DNA from 2 places in the Aquisalimonas asiatica genome. Region 2 is predicted to be linked to the other one. Evidence: predicted binding sites of a transcription regulator. Region 2 holds the regulator's gene; the other holds the start of a gene.
The links. Region 2 encodes FliA, which starts transcription of late flagellar genes. Its sites were predicted from a motif close to GCTAAAGTTNNNNNNNNNNCNGCCGATA; they were not measured.

Region 1 (17,507 bases), on a different contig from region 2:
CGCAAGTTTGCGACCATGCCGCGACGGCATTCACCGACGGATCCGGGTGGCCTGCCATCAAACTGGCCGGATATTTGCTACAGGCGAATCTCAAACACCTCAACCGCAAGGAGCGCCCGATGTTTGCACTCTCCCGCCTCGCCACACTCCAGCGCAGCGATTCAATGGATACCGGCCAGGACTGGCTGAGAGCACTGGAGGCGGATGACATCGCAGGCGCCCTGGAACTGGGCGGCGACGCCATCCCCGAGCAGGTCCGGGCCGCACTGCTCGCGGCGACGGGAGAGCACGGTGAACGCGCAACCCCGCGGCATACGCACCAGATCAGTGCGCGTGCAGAGGCACTGGTCGCCCACGCCGAGCAGGGGCTGGACGTGGTGGACACAACCCTGGGGGAAATCGCCGCACGCTCGGGAGAGCAGACCGAGTTTCTCGGGCGGACCCGCGAACAGCTCAAGGAGAGCGACCGGAACGCCGAAGCCCTGCGCACCGACATGGAGCAGGAGCTGGCTCGAACGCACCAGTTTTTCACAGAGCAGTTCGCGGCACTGGCGAACCGCATCGAGCAACAGTCCCGGGGGTCAAAGGAGTTCATCAAGACCATCGACGGCATCAGTCGGACCGTCCAGCTCCTGTCTCTGAACGCCGCCATAGAGGCCGCACATGCCGGAGAGCACGGCAGCGGGTTCGCGGTGGTCGCGAACGAGATACGCGACCTGGCGCTGCGCACCCAGGAGAGCGCGCAACAAGCCGCCGAGCAGATCGACCTCACCACCGTCTCCGAGGCCCTTGAACAGGTCCTCGCCGACGCGGAAGCACGGCTGCAGACACTGTCCGGACGGGTCACCGATTCCCTTGGCACTGCTCACCGTCTGCTTGAGGCAATGAACGGCCACGTCGACGAGATCCAGTCCAACAACCGCATCATTGCCGAGACGGTGCAGCTGGCCGGCGACACCAGCCTGCACGCGCGCACACGCAGCGAGTGGAGCCGCGCCACCCTGTGCGATCTTGCCGCGGCTCACAGGAGCGACACGACGGACCACCTGAACGAGGCCCTGACCGCGATTCTGACCACAGAGCAGCTCGTGCCCACCCCGGGCTGGCAGCGCCTCGATGCGATCCGCGCCCGCGGCGCCGTGCGCATTGCCATCGAGCCCGCTTTCCAGGGGGTGTCGTTCCGCAAGGCAGCGGACCAGCCCCTGCAGGGGCTGGATGCCGAGATCGCCATGGCGTTCGCCCGGTGGCTGGGCGTGGAGTGCGAGTTCGTGGAGCACCCGTGGGCGCTTTGCACGCAGTTGCTCGAGGCCGGTCGCACGCGCGGCGAGCCCGAAGCCGACGTGGCCTGGAGCGCCCTGCCGCCGGTGGCGGGCTACGACCGGGCCGCCTTCTCGGAACCCTACACGTTCCTGCCCTACGTGCTCGCGCGCCGGACCGGAGACGACCGCATTCAATCACTGGACGACCTGCATGGCCGCGTGCTGGGTGTCATCAACGACCCGGCCGCCCTGGAGGTGATGGAGGCACGTGGGCTGCGGTGGCAGGCCAACCGGAACACCCCGGGAGGCCGCATTGAACTGGCCAACCTGCTGGCCTACAACGATCAGAGCGTCATTCACGACGCACTCGCGGAGGGTATCGTGGACGCCTTTGCCGTGGACCTGCCGATCTTCCACTGGAGCTGCTACGGCAACGACAGCCCATTGCAGGGGCGCATCGAGATCCTTCCGGACAATCTCGACGACAGCCTCTGGTACTACAGCGCCGCCGTCGCCAACCAGCCGGAGAACGTGACGCTGCTGGACACCATCAACACCTTCGTCCGGGAATTCCGCGGCACGGAAGACTACCGCCGGATCGTCACGCGCTGGATGGGCCGTGTCTACGACGACCCGCACTGGCGCTACCCGGACGGGGTCGTCACGCGTGGCAACATGGCCGGTCAGAACTAGAACGGCTCGCCCCGGGGATCGCGGCTCCGCGCGGGGCGAGGCCGTGTCAGTCAGCCGTCGCCACCGGCAGATCCGCTGCTCCGGTAGATACGCACGCCGGCCAGCAGCCCACCTGCGCCCACGAGCAGCAGTACGGCTGAAGGCATGTAGGAACCGCGGGACTCTTCAGCAAGCGCCTCGATTTCGGCCAGCTCCTGGGCGCGCTCGGCCGCATCCTCATCACTGCCGTTGGTCATTTCCGCGGAGTGCGTGATGGCCTCCTGCGCCGCCTCGACCTCGGCGGCAACCGCCGCGTTGTGCTGATACGTGGCAATGAGCAGAAGCACGGCCAGCGCCAGCAGCACAATGCCGCCACCGATGAGGACGTAGCTGAATCGCTTCCTGAGAGTGGAGTTCATTGGATCCCCCGGCTGACCACGATTGCCCTCGGGAGGAGCCAGACAACACAGGACACCCGAGCGGGCAATACAAGCTGGCCGTGAAACAAAAAAAGGCCTACGGATACCGTAAGCCTTTCACGAATCTGGTAGGCGCGAGTGGACTCGAACCACCGACCCCCACCATGTCAAGGTGGTGCTCTAACCAGCTGAGCTACGCGCCTGTCGTGTGATCGCGTATTCTACAGCGCTTCATCCCCCTGTCAAATCACGATTATACCCCTCTGTTTTGGCACAGAATTCACCATCCCACAGGGTATGCGTCATGGCGCGCCGGCCTGGACGAAATGAAATAGATCGGAGGCAGGGTTACCGAGGCTTCACCGGCCAGCAGGGGCGCCCCACCGGGGTATCGACACCCGACACGGCGGTCAGGTGTCCATGGGCCGCAGCGGCCCGCTCCAGCCGCTCGGAGAAACGCTCGTCGTGTAACTGCGCGGCGGCGCCGTAAAGGGGGCTCTGAATAACCCCGCGGGGCTCTGGTCTTCAGCCGTGCCCACGCTCAAGAAGTGTCCGTCCCTGCCGTTATTTCTACTTCTATCAGCCACCCCGTCACCAGTCCTTCTCAAAGGAAGATGCCATGAACCAGTTCCGTATCGGGCCCCGCCTGGCCGCCGGCTTCACCGCGGTCATCCTGATCCTGATCGTCATCAGCACGCTCGCCTACATCAACTTTGCACGCACGGTCACGGCCACCGAGGAAAACGATCGGACATTCCGCGCCGTGATAGCGGGCGAAGAGATGCTGGTCTCGCTGCTCAACATAGAGACGGCGGAACGTGGTTATCTGGCAACCGCGGATGGCCGATTCCTGGAGCCCTACGAGGCCGGCCGCGAAGCGTTCCGCAGGCACCTGGACGCAGCACGCGAAATAACCAGCGACCGGCCGCAACAGCAGGAGCGGCTCGACGACATGGAGCAGGTCTATGAACAATGGCTGGAGGAACACATCCAGCCGGCGATCGCGCGCCGTCACGAAATCACGACGTTCGGTGACGAACTCGAGGATCTATTCTCAAGCCTCGGCGGCGGGCACGAGCTGATGAACGAAATGCGCTCCACCCTGCGGGCTTTCATGGAGCACGAACAACGTCTTCTGACCGAACGCCAGGACAACGTCCAGGCGCTGCAGCTGCAGACAACAGGCGCGCTCGCGACCGGCACACTCATCGGCGCACTCATCGCCGGCCTGGCCGGGTTTTTCATCACACGCTCGATTACCCGCCCGACCAGGCGCGCTCTGGATGTTGCCAACCGTATCGCCGATGGCGACCTGACCGTGGACTGCTCCAGCGCATACAAAGATGAAGTCGGTCAGCTTCTCAACGCAATGGACCGAATGAGTGACCGGCTTCAAGCCATGATGCAACGCATTACCGACTCGGCGTCCCGTGTCGCCAGCGCCTCGGAACAGCTCTCATCCAGCTCGGAACAGACGCGCCAGGGTGCCAGGCAGCAAAGCGATCAGACCACGCAGGTCGCCACGGCCATGAACGAGATGGCCAGTACCGTGCAGGAGGTGGCGCGCAACACACAGGAGGCGTCCGACGCCGCCCGCGACGCCAGCACCAAGGCCGACGAAGCTCGCACCGTGGTGGAAGGATCAGCCAACGGGATCAACCAACTGGCCGACGAGGTGCGTCAGGCATCCGGTGTCATCGCCGAACTGGAACAACAAAGCGAGAGCATTGGGCAGGTCCTGACGGTCATCCGCGAGATCTCCGAACAGACGAACCTGCTGGCACTGAACGCCGCCATCGAAGCCGCTCGCGCCGGGGAGCATGGACGCGGGTTCGCCGTCGTCGCGGACGAAGTCCGGAAGCTGGCCAGCAATACACAGAAGTCCATTGGCGACATCGACGCCATCATCGAAAAGCTCCAGTCCGGCACCCGTGAGGCCGTGGGCGTCATGAACCAGGGCAGCGAGAGCGCCGGGCGCAATGTGCAGGCATCCCAGCAGGCAGTCGAGGTGCTGGAGGGAATCATCGCGGCAGTCACCCACATCTCCGACATGTCCAACCAGGTCGCCACGGCTGTCGAAGAGCAAACGACCACCGCCGAAGACATCAACCGCAACATCACGGCCATCAACGACGTGGCCGCCGAGACCACGAGCGCGGTGGATGAAGCGGCCGGCGCCAGCCAGGAACTCGCCCGTCTGGCCACCGAGTTACAGGATGTGGTCTCGCAGTTCCGGGTCAGGTGAGGAAGCGGGTCCCGGCGAGCACGTCGCCGCCGGGACCTCAATCGAACCTGAAGCTGGCATAAAGCCGCCTAATATCGATCCGGCGACTCCGGCAAACCCTGCACGGCCCACGACTCGTTGAAGCGGCAAGCCAGGTTTCCCCCACTCGGAAGCACCACCTGCTGAGGCGGGACTCACTGCTCCTCGGCACAAAGCGAGTCAGAGCGCCGACCAGACTTCACTCTCCTCCCTTGTGCAACATCACTGACAAGCAGTCGCTACACCGAGAGGTACTGTGCCATGCTGGCCTCGCTGAGTTCCTGCCCCTGCATCTCGTCGACAAGCCTGCCCCGGTCAATGACCAGCACCCGGTCCGAGACATCCATGGCAAAGCTCAACACTTGTTCGGAGAAAAGAATGCTGATGTTCCGGATACGGCGAATCTCCCGCAACGTCTTAGCCATGTCCTTAATGATGGACGGCTGAATCCCCTCCGTTGGCTCGTCGAGCAATAACACATCAGGCTCGGCGGCGAGCGCTCGGGCCACCGCCAGTTGCTGTTGCTGTCCACCAGAGAGATTCCCCGCACGTCGTTTCCGCATCTCCTGTAGTACGGGAAACAACGAGTAGATATCGTCGGGAATCCTCTTCCTTCCTGTCGCTTCGAGTCCAGTCCTGATGTTCTCCTCGACCGTCAGCGTCGCGAACACTTGCCGTCCCTGCGGCACGTACGCGAGACCGGAGGCGACGCGTCGGTAAGGGCGTTGGGCAGTCAACACCACATCACCCATGCGGATGTCACCGGACCACGCCGGCAACAGCCCGATCAACGCCTTGAACAGCGTCGTCTTGCCCATGCCGTTGCGGCCCATGACACCGAGGATCTCACCCTGCCCGAGCTCAAAATTGATGTCGTGCACGACCTGGCTCAGGCCGTAACCAATGGATAGCTCATTTACTTTCAGCATTAGACTGCCCCGTTTAGTGGCCCAGGTACCGCTCGATAACCCGCTCGTCTTTCTTGATCCGCTCGATGCTGCCTTCGGCCAGAACCTTGCCCTGATCGAGCACCGTGACCCTGTTGGCAATCTGCTCCACGAACTTCATGTCGTGCTCGATGATGATCACGGAACGATCCTGGGTGATGCGGTTCAGCAACGTGGCTGTCTGGTCCCGCTCCGCCTGGCTCATCCCCGCGACGGGCTCGTCAAGCATGAGCAGCTCGGGCTCCTGGATCAGCAACATCGCGATTTCCAGCCACTGCTTCTGCCCGTGACTGAGCAAGCCGGCCAGATCATTCAGGCGATCACCCAGGCCAACCATGTCGGCAGTCGCCTGGATGCGGTTTGCGACCTCTTCCGTACGGCGGAAGAACAACGAACCGAGCACATTCCGACCCTTGGGATAGGTCAGTTCGAGGTTCTCGAAGACGCTGAGACTCTCGTAGATGGAGGGAGCCTGGAACTTGCGCCCAACACCCGCGTGCACGATCTGGTTCTCTGACATACCGCGTAACTGTTTGTTACGGAACAGAATCGATCCTTCCGTTGCGCGGGTCTTGCCACAAATTAGATCCAGAAGAGCCGTCTTACCGGCCCCGTTGGGCCCGATAATGACGCGCAACTCCCCCTCATCCACATACAGGTTGACCCCGTCCACGGCACGAAACCCGTCGAACGAGACAGCGAGGTCTTCGATACTCAGCAGAAGCTGTTCACTGGCAGCCATTAGCGGATCCCTCCCAGAACACGTTGAGCCCGGGCGAAGAAGCCTTCTGCCCTGGTGGGTGAGCGCGGCGTCTCCCCGGGGGCCATTGCCTCGGATGAACCGCCGTTGCGCGCATTGAGCAGGTAGTCCCGGCCGAGTTCATAGAGGCCTGCGAGCCCCTTGGGAAAGGCCAGGACAACGGCAATCAGCACCAGACCGAAGAGGATCGTCCACAGTTGCGGAAACGCCTGGGACAGATACATTTCCGCCGTCTTGATCAGCAGCGCCCCAAAGGCGGCCCCGAGCAGCGAGAAACGGCCACCGACGGCGCAGAGAACAACGAGTTCGACGGACAACCCGATCCCGACCAGCGAGGGCGAGATGAAACGGGCTTGAAGGGCGAACATGGCGCCACCGATCGCAGCGAACACCGCGGCCACCATGAACACGAAGATCTTGAAATTCTCCACGCTGTATCCCGAAAAGCGAACGCGATTCTCTTCGTCACGAACCGCGATCAACACCCTTCCTGCACGACTGTTCAGCATCCACTGCCCCACGAGAATGCAGCCAAGCAGGAGCAAGACGCAGATGTAATAGATCACGTACCTGGCAGTGTTACTGGTGATATCCCACCCGAGCAGCGTCCGGAAGTCGGTAATGCCGTTCGCTCCTCCGGTGTACCCCTGTTGGCCGACGATCAGGATGCTCATGACCGCCGCCAGGGAGAGGGTCACGATAGCGAAGTAGACGCCACTGACGCGGCGCTTGAACAAGGCGAAGCCAAGCACATAGGCGAGAGCCGCGGGAAGCACCACAATGGCTACAATGGTGAAGCCGAAGCTGTTGAAGGGTTCCCACCACCATGGGAGCGCGGAGAGCTGATTCCAGTCCATGAAATCGGGAATTCCCGGTGTCGACTGGCTGGAGGTCGCTTCAGGGGTGGATGCCTCCAGCTTGAGGAACATCGCCATCGCGTAACCGCCGACCCCGAAGAACACGCCCTGCCCGAGGCTCAGCATGCCGCCATAGCCCCAGCACATCACCAGGCCGATCGCTACAAACGCCAATGCAAGGTAGCGACCAAGCAGATTCAGAAAGTAGCCGTTGAACGCCAGGGGCAGAACCACCAGGAGAAGCACCGCGAAAACCGCGAAGCAGATGAGCCATTCGCGGCGCCCCCCAATAAGTCGCAGAATCGTCGTCATGATGTCCTCCTCACTGGCGGACTTTCAGGGTGAACAGCCCTTGGGGCCGCAGCATGAGAATCCCGATCACCACCAACAGGGTCAGCACCTTGGCCATCGAACCGGTCATGAAGAACTCCAGAATCGACTGGGCCTGGGCGATGGAGAAGGCCGATGCCACCGTACCGAGCAGGCTCGCCGCACCGCCGAGAACCACAACCAGGAACGTGTCGACGAGGTATTGAGCGCCTGCGGTGGGCGTGGTCGAACTGATGGTGGTAAACGCGGAACCTGCGATGCCGGCAAGGCCACAGCCCAGGGCAAAGGTATTCCGGTCCACCTTGTCCGTATTGATGCCGACGGCGTTGGCCATGGCGCGGTCCTGGGTGGTGGAACGCACCCGCATCCCCCACCGCGCCCGATACAGCATGATTGCGACGATCACGGACATAGTGATCGCTATGCACATCACAAAGAGATCCGAACGGGAGAGGTGGAGCATCGGTGTGAGCTCAATGCTGCCCCGGAGCCAGTCCGGCGTGCCGGCGCTCACCCCCCGTCCACCGAAAATGGAGCGAAAGACCTGCTGCATGATCAAACCGACCGCCCAGGTCGCGAGCAGCGTATCCAGAGGTCGCTTATAGAGATGGCGAACGAGCCCGTATTCGAGCAGGTAGCCCGCACCGAAGGCCACCACGAACGAGAGAGCGATCGCGACCGGGAAGTAGTACGTGAACAGCCCGGGGGCATAGAGTTCGAACGTGCTGGCAACGACGAATGTCGTGTACGCCCCCAGGGTGAGGAACTCCCCGTGGGCCATGTTAATGACTCCCATCTGGCCAAAAATGATGGCCAGACCCAGTGCCATGAGCAGGAAAACACCGAAAAGGCTGAGTCCGGCGATGCCCTGCATGGCCATGATATTGACGATATCCGATGCGGCGTACCCGCCCATGATGCACCTCACTGGTCGTGGAATGACCGGGGGCGGAAACAAAGCCCCCGACCGGGTCAGCGCTATTCGAAATCGTCTATGTCGATGTCGACGTCTTCGGGAAACGGGTCGGGCTCAATGAGTTCGGATTCGTAAACAACTTTCGCTGTCCCGTCCGACTGCCATTGACCAATGCGAAGCTTGCTCCAGAGATGCTGGTTCTCGTCGTGAACACGCACGTAGCCTTCCGGCACATCATCCAGCTCCATGCCATGAGCGGCTTCACGGACCTTGTCCACATCGAACGAGCCAGCCTTTTCAACTGCCCTTTTCCAGATCCAGGGGCCTAGATACGCAGCCTGGGTGACATCGCCAATGACGCTGTCCTCGCCGTGCATTTCCTTGAACTCCCGGACGAATTCCTCGTTGTTGGGGTTGTCCAGGCTCTGGAAGTACTTCATCGCGGAGTAATGGCCTTCGACGTTGCTCGCGCCGATGGCCTGGACCTCGTCCTCGGTCACGGAGTTTGTCAACACGGTCTGGTTATCGGCGTTGATCCCCGCGCTATCCATCTGCGACCAGAAGGACACATTGCTGTCACCGGCAATGATGCTGTACACCACATCGGGGTCGCGGAGCCGAATCTGGTTGATTGCCGAACGGAAATTGGTGTGGCCGAGGGGGAAGTACTGTTCGGCCACGACTTCGGCACCGAGCACATTCTCGATGTGGTGGCGAGCAATCGCGTGCGAGGTCCGAGGCCAGATGTAATCGGAACCGATCAGATAGTATGTATCGGGGCTCTCCTTCTCGTGCACCCAGTTCAGACCGGCAATGATCTGCTGGGTGGCCTCCTGCCCCTGGTAAAAGACGTTTGGGGAAGCCTCCAGCCCCTCGTAGAAGGTCGGGTAGAACAGCAAACCGTTCTGCTCTTCGAACACCGGCAGCACGGCCTTTCGTGATGCCGATGTCCAGCAACCGAACACCGCAGCAACGTTATCGCGCTCCAGCAGACTGGATGCGCGCTCAGCAAAGGTGGGCCAGTCACTTGCGCCATCCTCAATCACCGGCTCGATCTGCCGTCCGAGCACACCACCCGATTCGTTGATCTGGCGAATCGCGAGCTGCTCGGCTTCCACCGAGCCGGTCTCACTGATCGCCATCGTACCCGTGAGGGAGTGGAGGATGCCGACCTCGACGGTGTCATCAGTCACCGCCAAACCGGTGGTATTGACCTCCTCTGTTGGGTACTCCGTATTCGCACCGGCAGAGAGGGCGCTAGTAACGCCAAGTGCGGCGACGCTCAGTACCGCAAGGCGCTTGCGCCAGGTTGAATTTTGCATGGAGTGCTCCTTGTCGTTAGCGATTGATGCGCTGCGACAAAGAGCAACGGACGTGCCACAACCGAAATCCGCTTCAGTCAGAAACCAGGATTCGCGACATCGAATGGCTTTGCAAACAACATGTTAACTGAAAACCACCAAGACCGGCGCAACCACTCCCAAGCCTGCATTGGCGCCGAGAAGTCCGCCGCAGTTACCAGTGACAATGTCACATTGTCAGCGGTGACAATGCGACATTGTCACCGCTGTACTACCGTTTAGGGACGGCCTGACTTTAGTTCACGTAACCCCTACAAAGGGAATCCACTGCTGCTGGTGGGGGTGGCATAACTACTGCATCTGTTGTGCAGCGGAAGCTCAGGCCGAGTCACCCGTTCCGGCGTCTCCGCAACGAGCTTTCCCAAAGCGACAGCGACCCAGAAGGAGCGCACCCGATGAGCGACACCACCATCAAGATCGATCTGTCCAAGTCCCCCACCGAACACGACAACATTCACAACCGTTGGCATCCTGATATTCCGATGATTACAACGGTTGAGCCGGGGACAGAGCTCACCCTGGAATGCATGGACTGGACTGGTGGTCAGATCAACAACAACGACAGTGCCGAAGACGTTCGCGATGTAGACCTTACGAAAGTGCACTATCTCACTGGCCCCATCGGCGTTAAGGGTGCCGAACCTGGTGACCTCCTGGTCGTTGATATCCTCGATATCGGGGCTTTCGAAGACGAGCAATGGGGTTTCAACGGCATGTTCGCCCTTCAGAACGGGGGCGGCTTCCTGACTGACTTGTATCCAGAGGCACGGAAATCGATCTGGGATTTTCATGGAATCTACGCCAATTCACGTCACGTTCCCGGCGTGAACTTCGCGGGTATCATGCACCCCGGCCTGATCGGCTGCCTGCCTTCCAGGGAACTTCTTGAGGAGTGGAACCGACGCGAGCAGGAGCTCATCGACACGGATCCTGATCGCGTACCGGAACTCGCCACCGCTCCGTATGCCCCGACCGCACATATGGGCCGCATGACCGGGACGGCAGCCGAGGCGGCGGCAGCGGAAGGCGCTCGCACCGTGCCTCCGCGCGAACACGGCGGCAACTGTGACATTAAAGACCTGACCAAGGGGTCCCGTGTCTTCTTCCCGGTTTACGTGCCGGAGGCGGGGCTCTCCATGGGCGATCTCCATTTCTCGCAGGGAGATGGAGAAATTACCTTCTGCGGCGCCATCGAGATGGCCGGTTGGATCCGTGTGCGCGTGAACCTCATCAAGGATGGTGTCCGCAAGTACGCTGTGCGGAACCCGATCTTCCAGCCAAGCCCGCTGCAACCTGAGTACAAGAACCACCTGATCTTCGAAGGGATTTCCGTTACCGACTCGGGCAAGCAGCACTATCTCGATGCACACCTCGCCTACCGCCAGGCGTGCGTCAACGCCATCGAGTACCTGAAACAGTTCGGTTATAGCGGCGCTCAGGGATATGCCATCCTCGGGACGGCACCAGTGCAGGGGCATATCAGCGGCATCGTCGATATTCCGAACGCCTGCGCGACGCTCTTCCTTCCAACCGAGATCTTCGACTTCGACATCACCCCGACAGCGGACGGGCCGACCAGGATGGCACCAGCGGACGACATCCCGATGGCGCCGTGGAAGGGCTGACGCACACACCGGCGGCCGGCCCCGTCCGGCCGCCATTTCCTTGAACGGACCAACGGACCAAACGCTCCCAGGAGATACTGATGCCCGTATACACCTACCGCTGCCCCAGCTGTGGCGATTTCGATGCACTCGTGCCAAGCAGCTCCTGCAGGGACGACCAGGCATGCATCCAGTGCTGCACCCCTAGTCCACGCGTCATCACTGCAACCCACCTGGCAACTCTCTCGCAGTCCCGTCGGCATGCCCACGAGACCAACGAACGCAGTCAGCACGCACCATCGTGTCGTTGTTGCAGTGGCCATCAGAACAGTCCCTCGTCACCAGACCGCTCAGGCGCCTCCGAAACGCCCCCGATTCGGACGACGCGCCCGAAACGGCCCTGGATGCTGGGCCACTAGCAAACGCCTTCTAAAAGCGGCGGGCCTTATCAGGCCGCTCACCGGCTTCGGATCTTTCGCGCTCCGAAGCCCCGGATGTGTTGTGCCAGGAGAACGGAATGTCCGCTGAACCATCCCAACTACCGGCCATGCGGGAAGAGCTGGTCACGATCCTCGAGATCTCCAAGCTGCTGGAGAAGCCACTGGACCCAGCTAACACCATAGAGGGCATTCTACGGCTCCTGTCCCAGTTATGCGGTCTGAACTGTGGACGCGTCGCTCTTCCCAACGAGACCACCGGAGCCATGGAGATCCATCACCACTACGGGCTATGTCACGCCAATGTCGAGCATGGGCGCTTCGACCTGCGTAAGGGGGAAGGGGTAACCGGACACGTGATGCGAACCGGGTCAATTGGGTTCGTCCCGGACGTTGACGATGATCCTCTCTTTGTCCGCCGCATCGCGGAAACCAGTGGCGTATCGCCGAACGACCGACTTGCGTTCATCGCGGTCCCCATCATGGAGTCCGGGTCACCGATTGGTGTGCTATCGGTTCAGAGAGAAGCAGACATGGGCCGGCCTTTTCACCTGGATATCAGCCTGTTGCGCGTTGCCAGCGCGATGATCGGACAGGTCCTGCGCATCAACCGGTTCGTCGAGGACAAGACTTCGCAACTGGTTAGGGAGAACCAGACGCTACGCAACACCCTGACCGCGGAAGAGATGGTCCACAATAGCGTCGCTCACGGGATCATAGGATCAAGCCCCGCGCTCACCGATGCACTCAAACAGGCGAACCAGGTGGCGGACGCGGAAGCTCCGGTTCTACTCCTGGGGGAATCAGGCACCGGCAAGGAAAAGTTCGCGCGCATGATTCACCAGCAAAGCTCTCGAAGCGAACAGCCGTTCATTTCGATCAATTGCTCCGCGATCCCGGCGGATCTTCAGGAGGCCGAGCTATTCGGGCATGTCAAAGGAGGCTTCACGGGAGCAACCAACGCCAAAGCCGGGAAACTCGTCCTTGCGGACGGTGGAACGCTGTTTCTCGATGAGATCGGTGACATGCCGCTCAACCTGCAAGCCAAGCTCCTGCGCACGCTTCAGGAAAAGCAAGTTGACCCAATCGGCGCCACGCGTAGCATCCCGGTCGATTTCCGGCTCATCAGCGCGACACACGCGCCGCTGATGGATTATGTCAACCGGGGGCATTTCCGCCTCGATCTGTTCTACCGAATCAACGTCGTTCCTATCGAGCTGCCCGCTCTCCGACAACGGGACGGGGACATCCGCCGCATCGCTCTTCATCACCTGAACGAAATGAACCACCAGTACAACCGGAACGCGGTACTGAGTCGCGGCGCATTGGTATTACTTGAGAGATTCCCATGGCCGGGGAACGTTCGACAGCTGATCAATGTGCTGGAGCGCGCAGTCCTGACAGCGGAGTCGAGTCAGATAGACGACAATCTCATTCACTCGATTCTGTCCAACGAAGGGGTTGTTCTTCTGCCCGAAGTAGCCGACGCCAGGGAGTCCGCTGAGCCGACGTCCAACCCGCTCGCGAGCGGTTACCACGAGCACTACGATATCCACTCCGGTCGTCGCTACGAGTGGGTTCGCCAGGAGGAGGCCAGGAGTATCCGTGAGGCCCTTCACGAAGCGGACGGCAACAAAACCCGGGCGGCGCAGCTACTGAACCTCACCGTGCGTCAACTGCGTTATCGCATTCAGAAACTGAAGCTTGAACCGTGACCCGCTTGACGGCCGGCCGCCACATGAACGCCCCACGGTGATCAAGCCCCATCAACAGGCTCTTCGACCAGGGCAGTGGCCATCTCCTCGGCCCACGCGACCGCCTCCAGGTAGCTGTCCCGCAGTGTTCGCGCGGCGACGCCGCCGTCGTTCAATTGCACGCGGTCCCAGTCGCCCCGTTCGTAGTCGATGACCAGCTGCAGGACACGCCCCACCGCCCCGCTCCGGTCGAGCAACGCATCCACCAGTGGCTTGCTCAGGGGGAGTTCCGCCACCAGCTCCGCCATCGGGCGATCGGTTAGCGCGTCGAGTGTGGAGAACAGACCCGCGGTAAAGAACGCTTCCGCCCCGGGGCCGTCCCCGGTCTCACGCCCGAGGGTTTCCGCCATCCTGGCCCGGACAGACGCCGTCCGCACCAACTCATCCGGCTTGTCCTTGACGCCCGAGAGCGCAAGCAGGCTGACCCAGCTGCGCAGATTGCGGGGCCCGAGAAGCATCAGCGCGTTACGAACGGAATCGACGTCCCGGGCCACCGGAAAGTGCGGGGAGTTGATGAGCCGAAGCAGTCTGTAGGACAGCGTGACATCCTGAGTGATCAACGATTCAAGGTGATCAACGGAGACATCATCGCTCTGCAGCACCGCGAGCAGCTGCAGCAGGGACAGGCGATTATTGGCTATCTTTTTCCCCTTGACGATATTCGGCTTGCAGAAAAAGTAGCCCTGGAAGAGGTCGAATCCGAGGGTGCTGCACAGCCGGTACTCTTCCTGAGTCTCGACCTTCTCCGCCAGAAGCAGCAACCCGGGCCGGCTCAGCATGCCAACATGGGCCTCCAGCTCGTCCCGGGTCAGCCGGGTGATATCGATCTTGACGATATCGGCAAGCTCCACCAACGCCGCGAGATTCGGGCTGTAGATGAAGTCGTCCAGCGCAATCTGATAGCCGCGCGCCTTCAGGCCGGCGATGGATTCGTGCAGGCGCTCCGACGGCTCCACATCCTCAAGCACTTCGAGGACAAGAAGATCCGGCGTGGATGGCAACGGGTAATGGCCGTGAATGAACGACGTGGTGAGATTGACGAACGCTTTCTTCCGGCCCGTAATTGCCTCAATGCCGATTTCGACGAATGCGTTGTAGAGCACCTGGCTGGTAGCCCTGTCACCGTCGGTCACATTGGCCAGATTCTGATCGGTCTCGCGAAACAGTAATTCGTAGGCCCAGGTGTTCAGCTTTCTGTCGTAAATGGGCTGTCGCCCGACCATGATGTCGTCAGCATTCGCTGAGTTGGTCATAGGCGGGCTCCTGCCAGATGCAGCCCCAATGTAGGCACTGGTAAGGGTGCCTTTCCGGGTGTGGCCGGGTAAAGGGGTGAGCAGGGAAGGGGCACGCCGGCGCGGTCTCCGCTGGCGGCGGAATGCCGCCAGCGGCCGTGTTGCCGGATCAATGGATCAATTGCCGGATTTGCCGGTGAACAGCGTGTCCAGGAGGGTGGCGGTACCAGACTGCCCCCCCGAGATCACGAACTTCTCGCACTCGCCCGTTGCATTGAGGTCTGCGACGATCTCGGGGCCATCGTGGGTCATGGTCACACGCCCGCTGGCGGCATCCTCGTAGTCGTTTCCGAACAGGCCATTCGTGCAGGTAAAATCCTCGAAGAACCCGTTCTGACCCTGGGTATGCGTTTGCTCGGCCTCGATGCGGCCACCGAGCAGCGGCGTGGCAATGTCCATGGTGCTGGTGCGGGAAAAATCCTGCTGATTATGGATATCGACACCGGTCGCCTGCTGGTCCCAGAGCAGCCGTATTTCCGCTTCTTCAATGCCTTTGTCGTCATCACTTGTGAACACCAGGTCCACGGCCATGGCGGTTCTGTTCTCGTTTGACGAGGAGTCCCCGGCCGCCAGCTCGATACCGGTCATCTCGATCTTGCCGCCCCGGAATGTCGCTTTCAGTCCATCGAACGACGTTTCCGCTCTCGCCACAGTCACCGAGCCTCCGGAAGACTCGAACGTCTCCTCCCGCGCGACCTCACCGATGATGCAGACAGGCCCGCTCGTGTCCATCTTCTCGGTGCAGAAGCCGTACGTGCCCTCCATGGTCCAGGTTTCGCTGAAGCCATCGGCGTCTCCCGAACTCTCGTACACCAGCGTCCCGGGGGGGTCGACGTCTGGACGGTCTCCAGGGATTGTGACGGGCGTATCCTCGGGGTCGACCCCGGAAACCAGCTGTTCCAGGGTGAAGATGACCGCCTCCGCACGCTCGGACAGGTAGGCCAGGTCCATCGCCTGTGCTGCCGTGTCGACGGTGTCCAGCTCCACCAGGTCCTCAGGGCCACTGTAATCGCCCTCGTAAATCTCGGCGGCGGAGACGAAATCCGCCAGGCCACTGCCTCCCCCTCCGGAGCTACTGCTACTCCCCCCACCCAGGCAGCCTGAGGTGCTCAGGGCGATCGCGGTCAAGGCGGGTAACGCAACCATGCTGTACGCATTCCAGGATCGTTCGTTCTTCATGACATTGTTCTCCACGGTGCGGACGGAGTCCGTATTCCGTCCGGCGCTGTAAGGCGAGCTGTCCCCCCCTTGGCGCACAACTCCGCCAAGGTGTGAGGGAGCATAGGGGCCCACGGCTTACATCCGCCTTACACCCGGTGGAGGGGTGCGCGCGCGTCTGGCGCGCCGGGAGACGCGACGGGGGAGGGATTCATGTGGAGAAGACAGAAACGGGACGAGCCCGGGTCAGCGGCCGACCACCCGGTCACGCCCGCGGTTCTTGGCGTCATACAGCCTGGCGTCAACGATGCGGTAGAGGTCCGTCCAGGTGCGTCCATCCAGCCCGAGTTCGGCAACGCCGGCGCTCATGGTCAGGTGAATGCGCTCCCCCTGCCACCAGGCAGGACGGGCCTTGATCCCCTTGCGGATGTGTTCAGCGACCTTCATGCCGCCATCAACCGGCGTGCCGGGCAACAGCACCGCGAACTCCTCACCGCCCATGCGGAACGCCACATCGGCCCGGCGCAGTTGCATCTTCAACAGACGCGCCACGTGGACAAGCACCCGATCACCGGCGTCATGGCCGAAGCGGTCGTTGATGTCCTTGAAATGGTCCAGATCAATGAGGATCACGGAGAGGACGTGTCCGTCATGCCGGTACCGGTCGTGCTCGCGCAGCATCATCCGTTCCAGTGCCTGGCGGTTGTACAGCCCGGTGAGGGAGTCGGACAGTGACTCCTTCAGCATGGCGCTGTTGGCCCGGTGCTGGCTGCGGAACCAGAAATGGCAGAGCACGAACATGACCAGGGTGACGGTCACCAGGTCGACGGCCACGTCGGCCGTCAGCAGCTCGGGCACACGCTGCGCGCCCAGAACGAACGCGCCAGTGCCGACGATCAACGCCCCCAGCGTCATCCGCAGGCCGCCCCGGTGCCCGAGCAGGATGTAGCTGAAGACGGGAATGGCCGGGAGATAGACGTAGCTCACGGGGTGGACGTCGGGCCGCGTGATCAGCATCAGCATCACCGTGATGATCACGACCAGGTACACCACGGCCAGCGGCACGTACGGCACGGCCCGGCGATTGGCCAGAAACAGACCGGCACAGGTCAGAAACACCACCGTGTGGGCGATGGGAAGAACCACGAGCCCCTGCGCCAGGGCGTAAGGGAATATGGTGGCCACGGCAACCAGCGTGAAAACGAGCAGCGCCTGCAGCGTCGAGCGCCGGCGGCGGATCTCCCGGTGATCGTCAAGCATGGAAAGACCGTCGTCGGGCTCGGGCTTATGGACCCGCCCGCTCACGAGGTGCGCTCCAGCCATTCGGCGGCGAACGCCTGCGGCGGGCACGGGCGCCCGAACAGATACCCCTGCCCCCGTTCACACCCCATCTCCAGGAGCGCTTCACGGTGTCCCTCGGTTTCGACACCCTCGGCAATGCAGTTCATCTCCAGCGCGTGGGCCATGGCGATAATGGT
Region 2 (13,079 bases):
TACCAGCTCTGGGACCACACCCAGAAGCTCAAGATGACCAAGCAGGAGGTCAAGGACGAGAACAAGGAGACCATGGGCAAGCCCGAGGTCAAGCAGAAGATCAAGCAGCTGCAGAACGAGATCGCCCAGGGGCGGATGATGGAGAACGTCCCCAAGGCGGACGTGGTGGTCACCAACCCGACCCACTTCGCCATCGCCCTGCGCTACGACCAGGAGCGCATGCGCGCACCGCAGGTTGTGGCCAAGGGGATGGATGTGCTGGCCCTTCGGATCCGCGAAGTGGCGCAGGAGAACGAAATTCCGCTGTTCGAAGCGCCGCCGTTGGCACGGGCCTTGTATCACACCGCCGAGCTGGAGCAGGAGATCCCCGCGGGGCTCTACCTGTCCGTGGCGCAGGTGCTGGCCTACATCTATCAGCTGCAGTCCGCGCGCAGGCAGGGCGGCAAGCGGCCTGAGCGGCCCGAGCCGGGGGTCCCGGACGAGTTCGCCGGTTACGCGGCCACCGACACGGACGACCCTGGCGCGACGCGCCACTGAGGCCACCGGCGCCAACTTTCTGACACAACCGCATCACTGACGCCGTGAAGGCGCTGGAGACCTGGAAACCCATCATGGCAACAGCCGTGCTCGACAATCTGCGCATGCTGGTGCGTAACGGTCTGGGAACGCCGATTCTGCTCATGGCCCTGCTGGCCATGATGATCGTGCCGCTACCGCCGTTGGCGCTGGACATGCTGTTCACGTTCAACATCACGCTGTCGCTGGTGGTGATGCTGGTGGCCGTCTACACGCCGCGGCCGCTGGAATTCGCGGTGTTCCCGACGGTGCTGCTGATCGCAACGCTGCTGCGACTGGCGCTGAATATTGCGTCCACGCGCGTGATTCTTCTCGAGGGCCATACCGGCACCGACGCCGCCGGGAACGTGATCCAGGCCTTCGGGGATTTCGTGGTGGGCGGCAACTACGCCGTGGGTCTGGTGGTGTTCGGGATTCTGGTCATCATCAACTTCGTGGTGGTGACCAAGGGCGCCGGGCGTATCTCGGAGGTCACGGCGCGGTTTACGCTTGACGCCCTGCCCGGCAAGCAGATGGCCATCGACGCCGACCTCAATGCCGGCCTCATCGATTCCGAAACCGCGAAGAAGCGGCGCGAGGAAGTCGCCCAGGAGGCGGACTTCTACGGCTCCATGGACGGTGCCTCCAAGTTTGTCCGTGGCGATGCCATCGCCGGCATTCTGATTCTGTTCATCAACATCATCGGCGGACTGTTCATCGGCATTCTCCAGCACGGCATGCCGTTCCAGTCCGCCATGAACAACTACACGCTGCTCACCATCGGTGACGGGCTGGTGGCACAGATTCCCTCCCTGGTGCTGTCCACCGGGACCGCCATACTGGTCACGCGCGTGTCGTCCTCCCAGGACATGGCGGGCGAGGTGGTCCGCCAGCTGCTGGGTAACCCCAAGGCGCTGGCGGTGAGCGCCGCGGTGCTCGGCATCATGGGGCTGGTTCCGGGCATGCCGAATCTGGCGTTCCTGACCCTGGCCGCCATTGCCGGGTTCTTCGCCTGGCGCATTCACAACAACCCGCCGGTCGAGGAGACCGTGGAGACGTCCGCGGCACCGCGGCGGGCCGGGCCGGCGGGGCGCGCTGCAGCCGGGTCGGGTGGCGACGGTCAGGCACCGGTTGCCACGCAGGGCGGCGATAACCAGGAACTCACCTGGGACGATGTGCCGCCCGTGGATACGGTCGGCCTCGAGGTGGGGTACGGGCTGATCCCGCTGGTGGACCGCAACCAGGGCGGGCAGTTGCTGAACCGGATCAAGGGTGTGCGCAAGAAGGTCTCGCAGGATCTCGGCTTTCTGGTGCCGTCCGTGCACATCCGGGACAACCTCGACCTTGGTCCCAACAGCTATCGCGTGAGCGTGCTGGGTGTCCCCATGGCCGAAGCGGAGTTGCAGCCCAGCCGGGAGATGGCCATCAATCCGGGCTCCGTGAGCGGTGAAGTGAAAGGGCAGGCGGCGCGGGACCCGGCGTTCGGCCTCGATGCGGTATGGATCGAGCCGTCCCAGCGTGACCTGGCCCAGAGCCACGGCTACACCGTGGTGGATGCAAGCACCGTGGCGGCCACGCATCTCAGTCAGATCATCCAGTCCCACGCCCATGAGCTGCTCGGGCACGAGGAGGTGCAGAAACTGCTGGACATCCTCGCCCGCAAGCAGCCCAAGCTGGTGGAGGAGCTGGTGCCCAACACGCTGCCCCTGTCGACGGTGGTCCGGGTGCTGCAGAACCTGCTGGAGGAGCGAATTCCCATCCGCGACATGCGCACTATCGTCGAGACGCTAGCGGAGCACGGCCAGGCGATCAAGGACCCCTCGGCGCTGACCGCGCGGGTGCGCGAGGCGCTGGGGCGGATGATCGTGCAGAACGTGGCCGGCATGTCCGACGAGCTGCCGGTGATCACCCTGGATCCGCAACTGGAACAGTTATTGCTTAGTTCAGTGCAGGGCAACGGTGACGGCACGGCCGGTCTTGAACCCGGACTGGCGGATCGTCTGCAGCGGTCCCTTGCGGATTCCGCGCAGCGTCAGGAAGTTGCGAACCAGCCGGCGGTGCTGCTGACGGCGCCGCAACTGCGAAGCTGGATCTCGCGTCTGACGCGGCACAACATCGAAGGGCTCAATGTCCTGTCGTACAACGAAGTGCCGGACGAGAAACGAGTCAAAATCGTGGCGTCCATCGGTCAACAACAGGTGGCTCAGGGCAGCTAAGGTGAATTCATGAAGATTAAGCGCATCCACGCCGATACCATCCGTCAGGGGATTCGCCGGGTCCGGGAAGAGATCGGGCCGGAAGCGGTGATCCTGTCCACGCGCGAGCGTGGCCAGGGTGTTGAGGTGATCGCGGCCATGGACTTCGACGAGGACAGTCTGCGCGAGCAGGCGGATCGCGATGATCGCCGGATGTCGTCATCGACGCGCCGCACCTCGGGGAGTGCCGCGGATACCGAGGCGACCAGCGGCACCGCCGACTTTACCGAGATGCTGCGGCGTGCAAGGCAGCAGTCCGGTGTCGGCGCCCCCGAGCCCGGGCGCCGTCAGCGGATTGACGTGCACGTGGACGACCCGTTGACGGAAGACGATCTGAATTCGGGGTCGGCCGAGTCGGCAGCGGTGACCGAGCTGCGCCGGGGGCCCGAGCGGACGGAGCGCCCGGATGAGGTGGCCGGCCGGGACGACGAGTCCGTGGAAGCCATGCGCAGCGAGCTCAAAGTGCTGCGGACGCTGTTCGAGAATCAGCTCTCCATGATGGAGTGGCAGCAGCAGGGCAAGAGTCATCCGGGGCGCACGACACTGCTGCGGCAGCTGACCGAGATCGGTTTCGGCCCGGATGTGTGTCGCCAGCTCGCCAACCGCGTGGACGAGAAGCTGGAGCCCGAACTGGCACTGCGGCATGCGCTGCATACCGTGAAGCGCCATCTGCCGGTGAAAGAGGATGACCTGCTCGACCGCGGCGGCGTGGTCGCGCTGGTGGGCCCCACGGGGGTCGGCAAGACCACGACGGTGGCCAAGCTGGCAGCCCAGTTTGCCCTGCGTCACGGTCGACGCAAGGTTGCACTGGTGAGCACGGACAACGTGCGCATCGGTGCCCAGGACCAGTTGCGCAACTTTGCGCGGATCCTGGGCGTGACGGTACAGACCGCGAATTCCGCCGAAGAACTGGAGACGGTGCTCGCCGACCTCTCGGACAAACGCCTCGTCCTGGTGGACACTGCCGGGGTCAGCCAACGGGACATGCGGCTCGCGGAGCAGTTCACCACGTTGAAGGGCGTGGGTGATCGCATCCGTAGTTACCTGGTTCTGTCGGCGAACACGCAGCTGGCGGCTCTGAACGCGACGGTGAAGTCCTATGGCGGCGTGGCGCCGTCCGGATGCATTCTCACCAAGACCGATGACGCCGCCAGCCTCGGCGCAGCGCTTACCGTGCTGCTGCGCCACCGGCTGCCGGTGAGTTTCCTGGGCAACGGTCAGCGGGTGCCGGAGGATCTCATGCCGGCCGATGCCGGCCGTCTGGTGCAGGATGCGCTGAAACTTGTGGAAGAGTACGGCCAGGAAGTGGACGACGAGCAGATGGCCGTGACCTTCTCGGTGGGTGGGTCGCACTGAGCGGCGCACATCATGGGGTCCCCGCGTCGCAGCGGCAGGAGTTCCCGGGGGGGCGCGCCATGACTGAACAAAGAGCACAGCGTTAATGGATCAGGCATCGAGTCTGACACGGGTCAAGGTGATCGCCGTTGCCAGCGGCAAGGGCGGAGTCGGCAAGACCAGTGTGTCCGTCAATCTGGCCGCTTCACTGGCGAGCGCGGGGAATCGCGTGCTGCTCATGGATGCGGATCTGGGGCTTGCCAACGTGGACGTCCTGCTGGGTCTCGAGACCCGGCACAACCTGTCCCACGTGGTGTCCGGGCAGGTGGAGCTGGAAGACATTCTGATTGATGGCCCGGGTGGCGTGCAGATCATCCCCGCCTCCTCGGGTGTCAAGGGAATGGCGGCACTCAGCGCCGCGGAGCAGGTTGGGCTGATCCGGAGCTTCAGCGAGCTGACCGGCGACTGGGACTACCTGATCATTGACACCGCCGCCGGCATCGCCGACAACGTGCTGACGTTCGCCCGGGCCGCCCGCGAGGTGCTCGTGGTGGCGTGCGACGAACCGTCGTCCATCACGGACGCGTACGCGCTGATCAAGGTACTCAACCGCGATTTCGGTCTACACCGTGTGCACATGGTCGCCAACATGATAGCCAGTGCCGCGCAGGGCCAGGAGCTGTACGGGAAGTTGCTGAGAGTGTGTGAGCGCTATCTGGACCTGACCGTCGCCTACATGGGCGGGATCCCCAGTGATGACGCGCAGCGTCGGGCGGTGCAGCAACAGCAGGCCGTGACCACGCTCTATCCCGGCAGCCCCTCTGCCCGGGCCTTCCGGGAGCTGGCGAAGCGCGTTGACCGGCTGCCCGCGCCAACTCGGGCGGAAGGGCATCTGGAATTCTTCGTGGAACGTCTCATTCAGTACAGTGGTGAAGCTGGGGAGGTGCTGTCATGAGTTCGCGCGCCGCAGCGTACTCGCAGGTGCAGGCGCAGACCGGGGAGAACGACCTGGTCGTTCAGAACGCCCCCCTGGTCAAGCGAATTGCCCATCATCTGCTTGCCCGGCTGCCCGAGTCCGTGCAGCTGGAGGATCTGATCCAGGCCGGCATGATCGGCCTGCTGGAGGCGGCCCGGCAGTTCGACGCCTCCCACGGCGCCAGTTTTCCGACGTATGCGGGGATTCGCATTCGCGGCGCCATGCTGGACGAGATCCGGCGGCTCGACTGGACGCCGCGGTCCGTCCATCGCCGTGGCCGGGAAGTGGCCCAGGCCGTTCGCGAGATCGAAAATCGTACCGGACGCGATGCCCGCGACAGCGAGGTCATGGAAGAACTCGGCATGAGTGCCGATGAGTACCACCAGACCCTGAATGACGTCTCCAGCGCCAAGCTGTTCAGCCTCGATGAGGTCTCTCCGGCCACCGGGGAGACCCGGGAGCATGAGGGGGACGATGAAGGGCCGGAACAGCACATCCAGAATGCCGGGTTCCGCCAGTCCCTGGTTGAAGCCATCGGGACGCTCCCGGAGCGCGAGCAGCTGGTGATGTCCCTGTACTATGAACAGGAGCTGAATCTGCGTGAAATCGGGGAAGTGCTCGGGGTCACGGAATCCCGGGTCAGCCAGATTCATGGGCGGATCATGCTCAAGTTGAGGGCGCGTCTTGCCGATTGGACAGAGTGACCGGGCGTTTGTATCGACCGTCAAAATCGCGACGTGTGCGGCAGAACGCAGGAACGCGCTCCGGCAGGGTGAGAGCGTTAACGAGACACCGACGTGTTCACCGCCTGATTAAAGCAAAGGTGATTGATTGTGAGTCTGGATAAAGACATGAGAATACTGATCGTGGACGACTTCTCCACGATGCGGCGCATTATCAGAAACCTCCTGCGCGAGCTTGGCTTCCAGAACACCCAGGAAGCCGATGACGGCAACACGGCGCTGCCCCAGCTCAAGAAGGGAGGCTTCGACTTTCTCGTCACGGACTGGAACATGCCGGGCATGGACGGGCTGACGCTGCTCAAGCACGTCCGTGCGGACGACGACCTCAAGCATCTTCCGGTGCTGATGGTGACCGCAGAGTCCAAGCGTGAACAGATCATCGAAGCGGCCCAGGCGGGCGTGAACGGTTACATCGTCAAGCCGTTCACCGCGGCAACGCTGGAAGAGAAGATCAACAAGATCTTCGACCGTATCGAATCGGCCGAGTGAGGGCAGGCGCATGACGGACGGCAGCCAGGATCTTGCCGCCTACGAAGCCAAGGCTCGCGAATTGCTGTCCTCGATCGAGGCCGGTGACGGGGAGGCCGTGGGCGAGGCGCTGGATGAGTTGACCCGCCTGCGCGAGACGGAGTTGTTCCGGGAGGTCGGCAAGCTGACCCGGGAGCTCCACGAGGCGCTGAAATCCTTCCGCCTGGACGGCCGGCTGAGCGACATCGCCGTCTCCGAGATTCCCGATGCCCATCAGCGGCTGAATCACGTCATCGAGCTGACCGAGAACTCGGCGCACCGGACGCTGACCGCGCTGGAAGAGTCCCTTGAGACTCTGTCCGGCATCAGCAGCGATGGCAAGACGCTGGCCGCGGAGTGGAAGCGGTTCCGCTCACGGCAGCTGTCGGCCACCGAGTTCCGCGGGCTCGGCCAACGGCTTGACCAGTTCTTCGAGCGCCTGGAGACCGAGGGCGACGCCATCCAGGAGAAGCTGACCGACGCGCTGATGGCGCAGGATTATCAGGACCTTACGGGCCAGATCATCCGCCGTGTCATGGACCTGGTGAGAGAGGTGGAGGACGGGCTGGTGTCCCTGATTTCCATCTCCGCCCCGCGACAGACGCAAGGAAAAGCTACGGAAGACGGGAAATCGGCCGACAAGAACACGGAAGATGCAATGAAACTGGAGGGGCCGCAGGTGCCGGGACAGGAATCGGACTCGGCGGTCAGTGGTCAGGACGAGGTGGATGACCTGCTCTCCAGTCTTGGTTTCTGAGTTCGCGCCGCATTGGTGAGTGGCGGGTCGGAGTGACGGCATCCCGGAAGCCCAGCGCGCGGGCGCGGGCCGGGTATCGCTTGGGGGCTTTATGGCAGTTGATACGCAAGACGACATCGTACAGGACTTCCTCGTGGAGTCCCGGGAGATCCTGGAGGAGCTGGGTGAGCAGCTCGTCCAGCTGGAGCGCGCACCGCAGGACCAGGATCTGCTCAACGCGGTGTTCCGCGGCTTCCATACCATCAAGGGTGGTGCGGGCTTCCTGGGCTTCGACCCGCTGGTGGAGATCTGCCACCGCACCGAAGACCTCTTCAACCTCCTGCGCAACGGTGAGCGCGAGGTCACCGCGGAGCTGATGGACTACGTCCTGCGTGCCCTGGACGTGGTGAACAACCAGTTCAGTGACCTGGGGAACGGCGAGGACCCGCGCGAAGCACCCGAAGAGCTTCTGCGCGCGCTGGAACTCCTGCAGGAGCAGGAGTCGGTGGGTGATGCGCCACAGTCGGCCGCGCCGGCATCCGAGCCTGCACCGCAGGACAAGGCCGGCGACAGCCAGGCCGTTGCAGGTGGCGACGACATTACCGAAGACGAATTCGAGGCCCTGCTGGACGCCCTCGACGAGGACAAGCACGAGCCCGAGGCCCCGGCCACCGATAACGGTGCCAGCGGTGCGTCCGGTGACGACATCACCGAGGACGAATTCGAGGCCGTCCTGGACCAGCTTCACGGCGAAGGCAAGCACGGGGGCGTTCCCAAGGGCTCGAACCCGGACGTGCCGGCCGCGAGTTCGGGCGGTGACGACCTGATCAGCGAAGACGAGTTCGAGTCGGTGCTCGACCAGCTCCACGGCGCGGGCAAAGGCCCCACCACGGGCGGCGCCGGTGCTGCGGCGTCGGCGGCGGCTCCCGCTGCGGCAGGAGCGGACAAGGACACGGGCAAGAGTGCCGCCACGCCGGCGAAATCTGCCGCGCCAGCCGCTGCATCCGGCGGCAAGGGTGGCGGTGGTTCCGGAGGTGGCTCCGGGGGCGGTGACAGTGGCTCCGGCGGTGCGGCCGGTGGCGGCAAGGCCGGCGGGGATACCTCCGTACGTGTGGACACCGCCAAGCTCGACGACATCATGAATCTGGTGGGCGAGCTGGTTCTGGTCCGCAACCGCCTGAGCACCATCCGTTCCCAGTACGATGACGAGCGCATGAGTCAGGCCGTCGCCGATCTGGAGCTGGTCACCTCCGACCTCCAGAGCGCGGTCATGAAGACCCGCATGCAGCCCATCAAGAAAGTCTTCGGCCGCTTCCCGCGCCTGGTGCGCGACCTGGCCCGGAACCTGGGCAAGGAAGTGGATCTGCAGATGGAGGGCGAGGACACCGACCTGGACAAGAACCTGGTCGAGGCCCTGGCCGACCCGTTGATCCACCTGGTCCGGAACTCCGTGGACCACGGTATCGAGGATCCGGCCGACCGCAAGGCCGCGGGCAAGGCCTCCAAGGGGGTGCTCCGGCTGTCCGCGGCGCAGGAAGGTGATCATATCCTGCTCACCATCGCCGACGACGGCAAGGGCATGGACCCCGAGGCTCTGCGGCAGAAGGTGGTCGAGAAAGGCCTGATGGACAAGGAGTCCGCCAGCCGACTGGACGAAAAGGACTGCTTCAATCTGATCTTCACGCCGGGCTTCTCCACCAAGGCGGAGATCTCGGATGTCTCCGGGCGCGGCGTGGGCATGGACGTGGTCAAGACCAAGATCTCCCAGCTCAACGGCACGGTGGACATCGACTCCGCCCAGGGCCGCGGCACCACGCTGCGCATCAAGGTGCCGCTCACGCTGGCCATCCTGCCGACACTCATGGTGCGCATGCGCGGGCGCAAGTTCGCGCTGCCCATGTCGGTGGTCAGCGAGATCTTCGAGCTGGAGATGGACAAGACCAAGGTGGTGGATAACCGCCGCGTGGTCATGGTGCGGCAGAAGGCCATGCCGCTGTTCTTCCTGGAGCGCTGGATCGACGCCATCGGCAGCCTGGAGACGAAAGACCCGGATGCCGGCCGCGACGAGCAGCAGGTGGTCACCGTGAATGTCGGCAACCAGGTGGTCGGGTTCGTGGTGGATGACGTGATCGGCCTCGAGGAGGTGGTGATCAAGCCGCTGGGCAGCATGCTCCAGGGGCTGCCCGGTCTGGCCGGCTCCACCATTACCGGGGACGGCAGCATTTCGCTGATTATCGATATTCCCAGTCTGGTGAAGACCTTCGGCTCCCGGATGTAGGAATGATGAGGAGAGTGGCGTGGCCACGCGCGTACTGATAGTCGATGATTCCGGTTTCTTCCGCCGACGCATCAAGGAGATGCTCTCGGAGGATCGCGCACTGGAGGTGGTGGGCGAGGCGGCCGATGGCCGTCAGGCCATCGAGGAAGTGCTGCGCCTGAAGCCAGACGTGGTCACCATGGATATCGAGATGCCCGTGCTGGATGGCATCTCCGCCGTGCGCGAGATCATGAAGCAGCGGCCGACTCCGGTGCTCATGTTCTCGTCGCTTACGTTCGATGGTGCCCGCGCCACCCTGGACGCGCTGGAAGCGGGCGCCGTGGATTTCCTGCCCAAGCGTTTCTCCGATATTTCGGCGAATGCCGAGACCGCGCGCAAGCGCCTGCAGGAGCAGGTCAAGGCCGTTGGCGGCGGGCCACGCATGGCGGCACGGGGCGCGAGCGCACCGGCTCAGCCGGAGCGGTCACGGGCCGCCCGGGTCCCGCCGCGGCCGGAGCCGCGCCCTGATACCCAGGCCGCGCCGGGTGCACGGCCGTCCCGGCGCGGGCCCGGGTTGCGTGATCTGGATCTGGTGGTCATCGGTGCTTCCACCGGCGGGCCGGTGGCGCTGCAGAAGGTGCTCACGGAGCTGCCGGCGGACTTCCCGCTGCCGCTACTGATCGTCCAGCACATGCCGGCCAACTTCACCAGCGCCTTCGCCCAACGGGTGAACGGCATGTGCCGCCTGGAGGTCCGCGAAGCGGCCGATGGGGACACGCTGGAGCCGGGTGTTGCGCTGCTCGCGCCAGGAGGCGTTCACATGGGTATCCGGCGCCGGGGCGGGGCGCTCGGGGTGTATACCATCGAGCCGCAGGAAGGCCAGTTCTACAAGCCCAGCGTGGATGTCGCCTTCACCGAGGCGGCCAACACCTGTGGTGGCCGCGTGCTCGGTATCGTCATGACCGGCATGGGTGCAGACGGTTGCCGGGGCGCTGAGGACATCAAGCGGCGGCAGGGGCATGTCTGGTCGCAGGATGAGGCAACCAGTGTCATCTACGGCATGCCGGGGGCCGTTGCCAAGGCGGGGCTGACTGATCGCGAAATGGCGGTGACCGAAATCGGCGGCGCACTGGCGCGCCTGTCATGAGCAGCGGTCTGGAGACGGTATGCGTACCTGGGCAATAGCCAATCAGAAAGGCGGGGTGGGCAAGACCACCACTGCCGTCAGCATGGCGGGGCTGCTGAGCAATCAGGGCGAGCGTGTATTGCTGGTGGATCTGGATCCTCACGGGTCGATGACCGCCTATTTCGGATACGACCCCGACGATATCTCGCCGAGCGTCTACGACCTCTTCAACGACACCGTGGATGCCAGCGACGTGCCCATGATGCTGCGCGACACCGGTGTCGAGAACATCAAGCTGCTGCCCGCGAGCAGCGCGCTCGCGACGCTGGACCGCCAGCTCGGGGCCCGCCACGGCAAGGGCCTGGTGGTGCGCAACACCGTGCAGGCCCTGGGGGACCGGTTCGGCACCGTCTGCATCGATTGCCCGCCCATGCTGGGCGTGCTCATGGTCAATGCCCTGGCTGCCTGCGACGATCTGCTGGTGCCGGTGCAGACCGAATTTCTTGCCATCAAGGGCCTTGAGCGCATGATCCACACCCTGGAGATGATCCAGCGCTCGCGTCAGCGGGAGCTTCCCTACCAGATCATCCCGACCATGTTCGACCGGCGGACCCGGGAGTCGGTGGAGGCGTTGCAGGAGCTGCGCCAGCGCTACGGTGACCGGGTCTGGGACGGGGCGATTCCGGAAGACACCCGCTTCCGGGAGGCGAGCCGCAACCGCCTGCCGCTGACCGTCGCACAGCCCTGGTCCCGGGGGAGTCAGGCCTATCGCAAACTGCTGCAGGCCCTGGAAAAACAGGCGCCCGAAGCGCCGGAGGCGGTAGAGAATGGGTGATGCCAGCCAACGACAGCAGCCGACTCTGGTGGACCAGCACGATGCGGTCCGCGATTACCTGGACGCGCTGCTGCAGGAGATCCCGGATTTCGAGGCCGAAGCCCGCGCCGTGCCGGAGCCAGAGCCACCGGCACCGGCTGCGCCCGTGGCGGCCGAGCCGGCCGTGGAAGCGCCGGTATCGGCTCCGGCACCGGCCGTGGAACCCGAACCCGAGCCCGAACCTGCCCCGGTTGCGTTAGCCGAGCCAGCGCCGGAGGAGCCGGTCACCGAAGCAGAGACGGAGGCGTCCGCAGACGCTGCGCCGCCCGCCGCAGACCCCGTGATCGAAGAACCGGTGGCCCGTGGCGACGAGGCCGTGCAGGCGCTGTTCTTCACGGTGGGTGGGCTGAAGCTGGCGGTCCCGCTCACGGAGCTCCACAGTGTGGTGCCACGACGCGATGTGGAAGTCACGCCCATGCCGCGGCAGCCGGAATGGCACATGGGGCTGATGCGTTACCGCAACCGCAATGTCCGTGTGATCGATACCGTGACCATGGTGCTGCCCCCGGATAAACGGCAGACCGAAGAGGCGCTGGCGGCGCCGGAGCATATCCTGGTCGTGGGTGATGGCGGCTGGGGGCTTGCCTGTCACGCCATCGGTGACGTGGTGCGATTGCGTCCCGACGAGGTGAAGTGGCGCAAGCAGGGGAGTCAACGGCCCTGGCTGGCGGGGACCGTGATCGGTCATCTGAGTGCGCTGATCGACACCAGCGCATTTACACGAATGCTGGAGACGCAGGCGCCAAAACGTTGACCTGTTCCCGTTGTGGCGCGAACAGGGTCATGCCGGCGGCGTCCGTGCCGATAAACCCAGTCTGAGACAGAACGTTTGAGTGGAGGCCAGTCATGGCGCAGCAACAGGCTCACAATCACGAGGAGCAGGAACAGTTCCAGGGGCCGTTGACCCAGTGGGTCACGTTTTCACTGGCTGACGAGACTTACGGCATCGACGTGATGCGCGTGCAGGAAGTCCTGCCCATGAGCGAAATCGCCCCGGTGCCGGGAGCGCCGCGGTTCGTGCTCGGTATCATCAACCTGCGCGGCAACGTGGTGACAGTCATTGACACCCGCATGCGTTTCGGTCTTGAATCCCGTGACACGGACAACGCCAGCCGCATCGTGGTCATCGAGACCGGCGATCAGGTCGCCGGGATTCTCGTGGACAGCGTGGCGGAAGTCATGAACGTCCGTGAAGACGAGGTGGACACGGCCCCCAACGTGGGTAACGAGGAGTCCTCCAAGTACATCTACGGTGTTGTCAGTCGCGGTGAGGAACTGCTCATCCTGGTGGATGTCAACAAACTTCTGAGTCGGGAGGAATGGGAAGAGATTTCCTCCCTCTGATCCGTAATAGCGGGGATGCATGACCCTGAGTGTTCTGATCGCGGTAGCCGCCCTTGTCATTGCCATCGTCGCTGCGGCTGTGGTGATCGTGCAGGTTCGGCGGGCGGAAGCCCGCCTCTCCGGGTTGCGTCATGAGCGGCGGCGTGTGCTGGAATCAGTGGAAGGGCTGTCCTCCGGCGCCGTGGCCCAGGGTGAGCGGGTTGCGCGTCTTGAGCAGGAGCTGCGCCGGCTCAAGGAGCGGTTGTCCATGCTCAGCTCCCGCGAGACCAGCAGTGAAGCCTTCGAGCAGGCCATCCGCATGGCCCGCAAGGGACAGACCGCCGACGAGATCGCCAGCAGCAGTGGGCTGAGCAAGGTCGAGGCGGATCTGG

Region 1: BMZ02_RS08260 (methyl-accepting chemotaxis protein) is a predicted target of FliA. The motif match lies at 2,890-2,917, and genes of this name have one in related genera.

The regions. Positions count from the first base shown of each region.
Region 1 covers NZ_FOEG01000003.1:61,612-79,118, forward strand. The annotation lists gene BMZ02_RS08245 (methyl-accepting chemotaxis protein) at 120-1,952, shown strand; gene BMZ02_RS08250 (hypothetical protein) at 2,003-2,350, opposite strand; tRNA gene BMZ02_RS08255 (tRNA-Val) at 2,477-2,553, opposite strand; gene BMZ02_RS08260 (methyl-accepting chemotaxis protein) at 2,970-4,595, shown strand; gene urtE (urea ABC transporter ATP-binding subunit UrtE) at 4,853-5,542, opposite strand; gene urtD (urea ABC transporter ATP-binding protein UrtD) at 5,556-6,302, opposite strand; gene urtC (urea ABC transporter permease subunit UrtC) at 6,302-7,489, opposite strand; gene urtB (urea ABC transporter permease subunit UrtB) at 7,500-8,423, opposite strand; gene urtA (urea ABC transporter substrate-binding protein) at 8,486-9,745, opposite strand; gene fmdA (formamidase) at 10,180-11,409, shown strand; gene BMZ02_RS19395 (zinc ribbon domain-containing protein) at 11,490-11,807, shown strand; gene BMZ02_RS08300 (sigma-54-dependent Fis family transcriptional regulator) at 11,906-13,540, shown strand; gene BMZ02_RS08305 (EAL and HDOD domain-containing protein) at 13,582-14,832, opposite strand; gene BMZ02_RS08310 (hypothetical protein) at 14,989-16,050, opposite strand; gene BMZ02_RS08315 (GGDEF domain-containing protein) at 16,276-17,334, opposite strand; gene BMZ02_RS08320 (sensor domain-containing protein) at 17,331-17,507, opposite strand, start outside.
Region 2 covers NZ_FOEG01000001.1:789,516-802,594, reverse strand. The annotation lists gene flhB (flagellar biosynthesis protein FlhB) at 1-537, shown strand, start outside; gene flhA (flagellar biosynthesis protein FlhA) at 612-2,771, shown strand; gene flhF (flagellar biosynthesis GTPase FlhF) at 2,781-4,166, shown strand; gene BMZ02_RS03740 (MinD/ParA family protein) at 4,252-5,100, shown strand; gene BMZ02_RS03735 (RNA polymerase sigma factor FliA) at 5,097-5,825, shown strand; gene cheY (chemotaxis response regulator CheY) at 5,961-6,353, shown strand; gene BMZ02_RS03725 (protein phosphatase CheZ) at 6,364-7,128, shown strand; gene BMZ02_RS03720 (chemotaxis protein CheA) at 7,220-9,385, shown strand; gene BMZ02_RS03715 (protein-glutamate methylesterase/protein-glutamine glutaminase) at 9,405-10,511, shown strand; gene BMZ02_RS03710 (ParA family protein) at 10,531-11,325, shown strand; gene BMZ02_RS03705 (chemotaxis protein CheW) at 11,318-12,118, shown strand; gene BMZ02_RS03700 (chemotaxis protein CheW) at 12,211-12,708, shown strand; gene BMZ02_RS03695 (DUF2802 domain-containing protein) at 12,728-13,079, shown strand, end outside.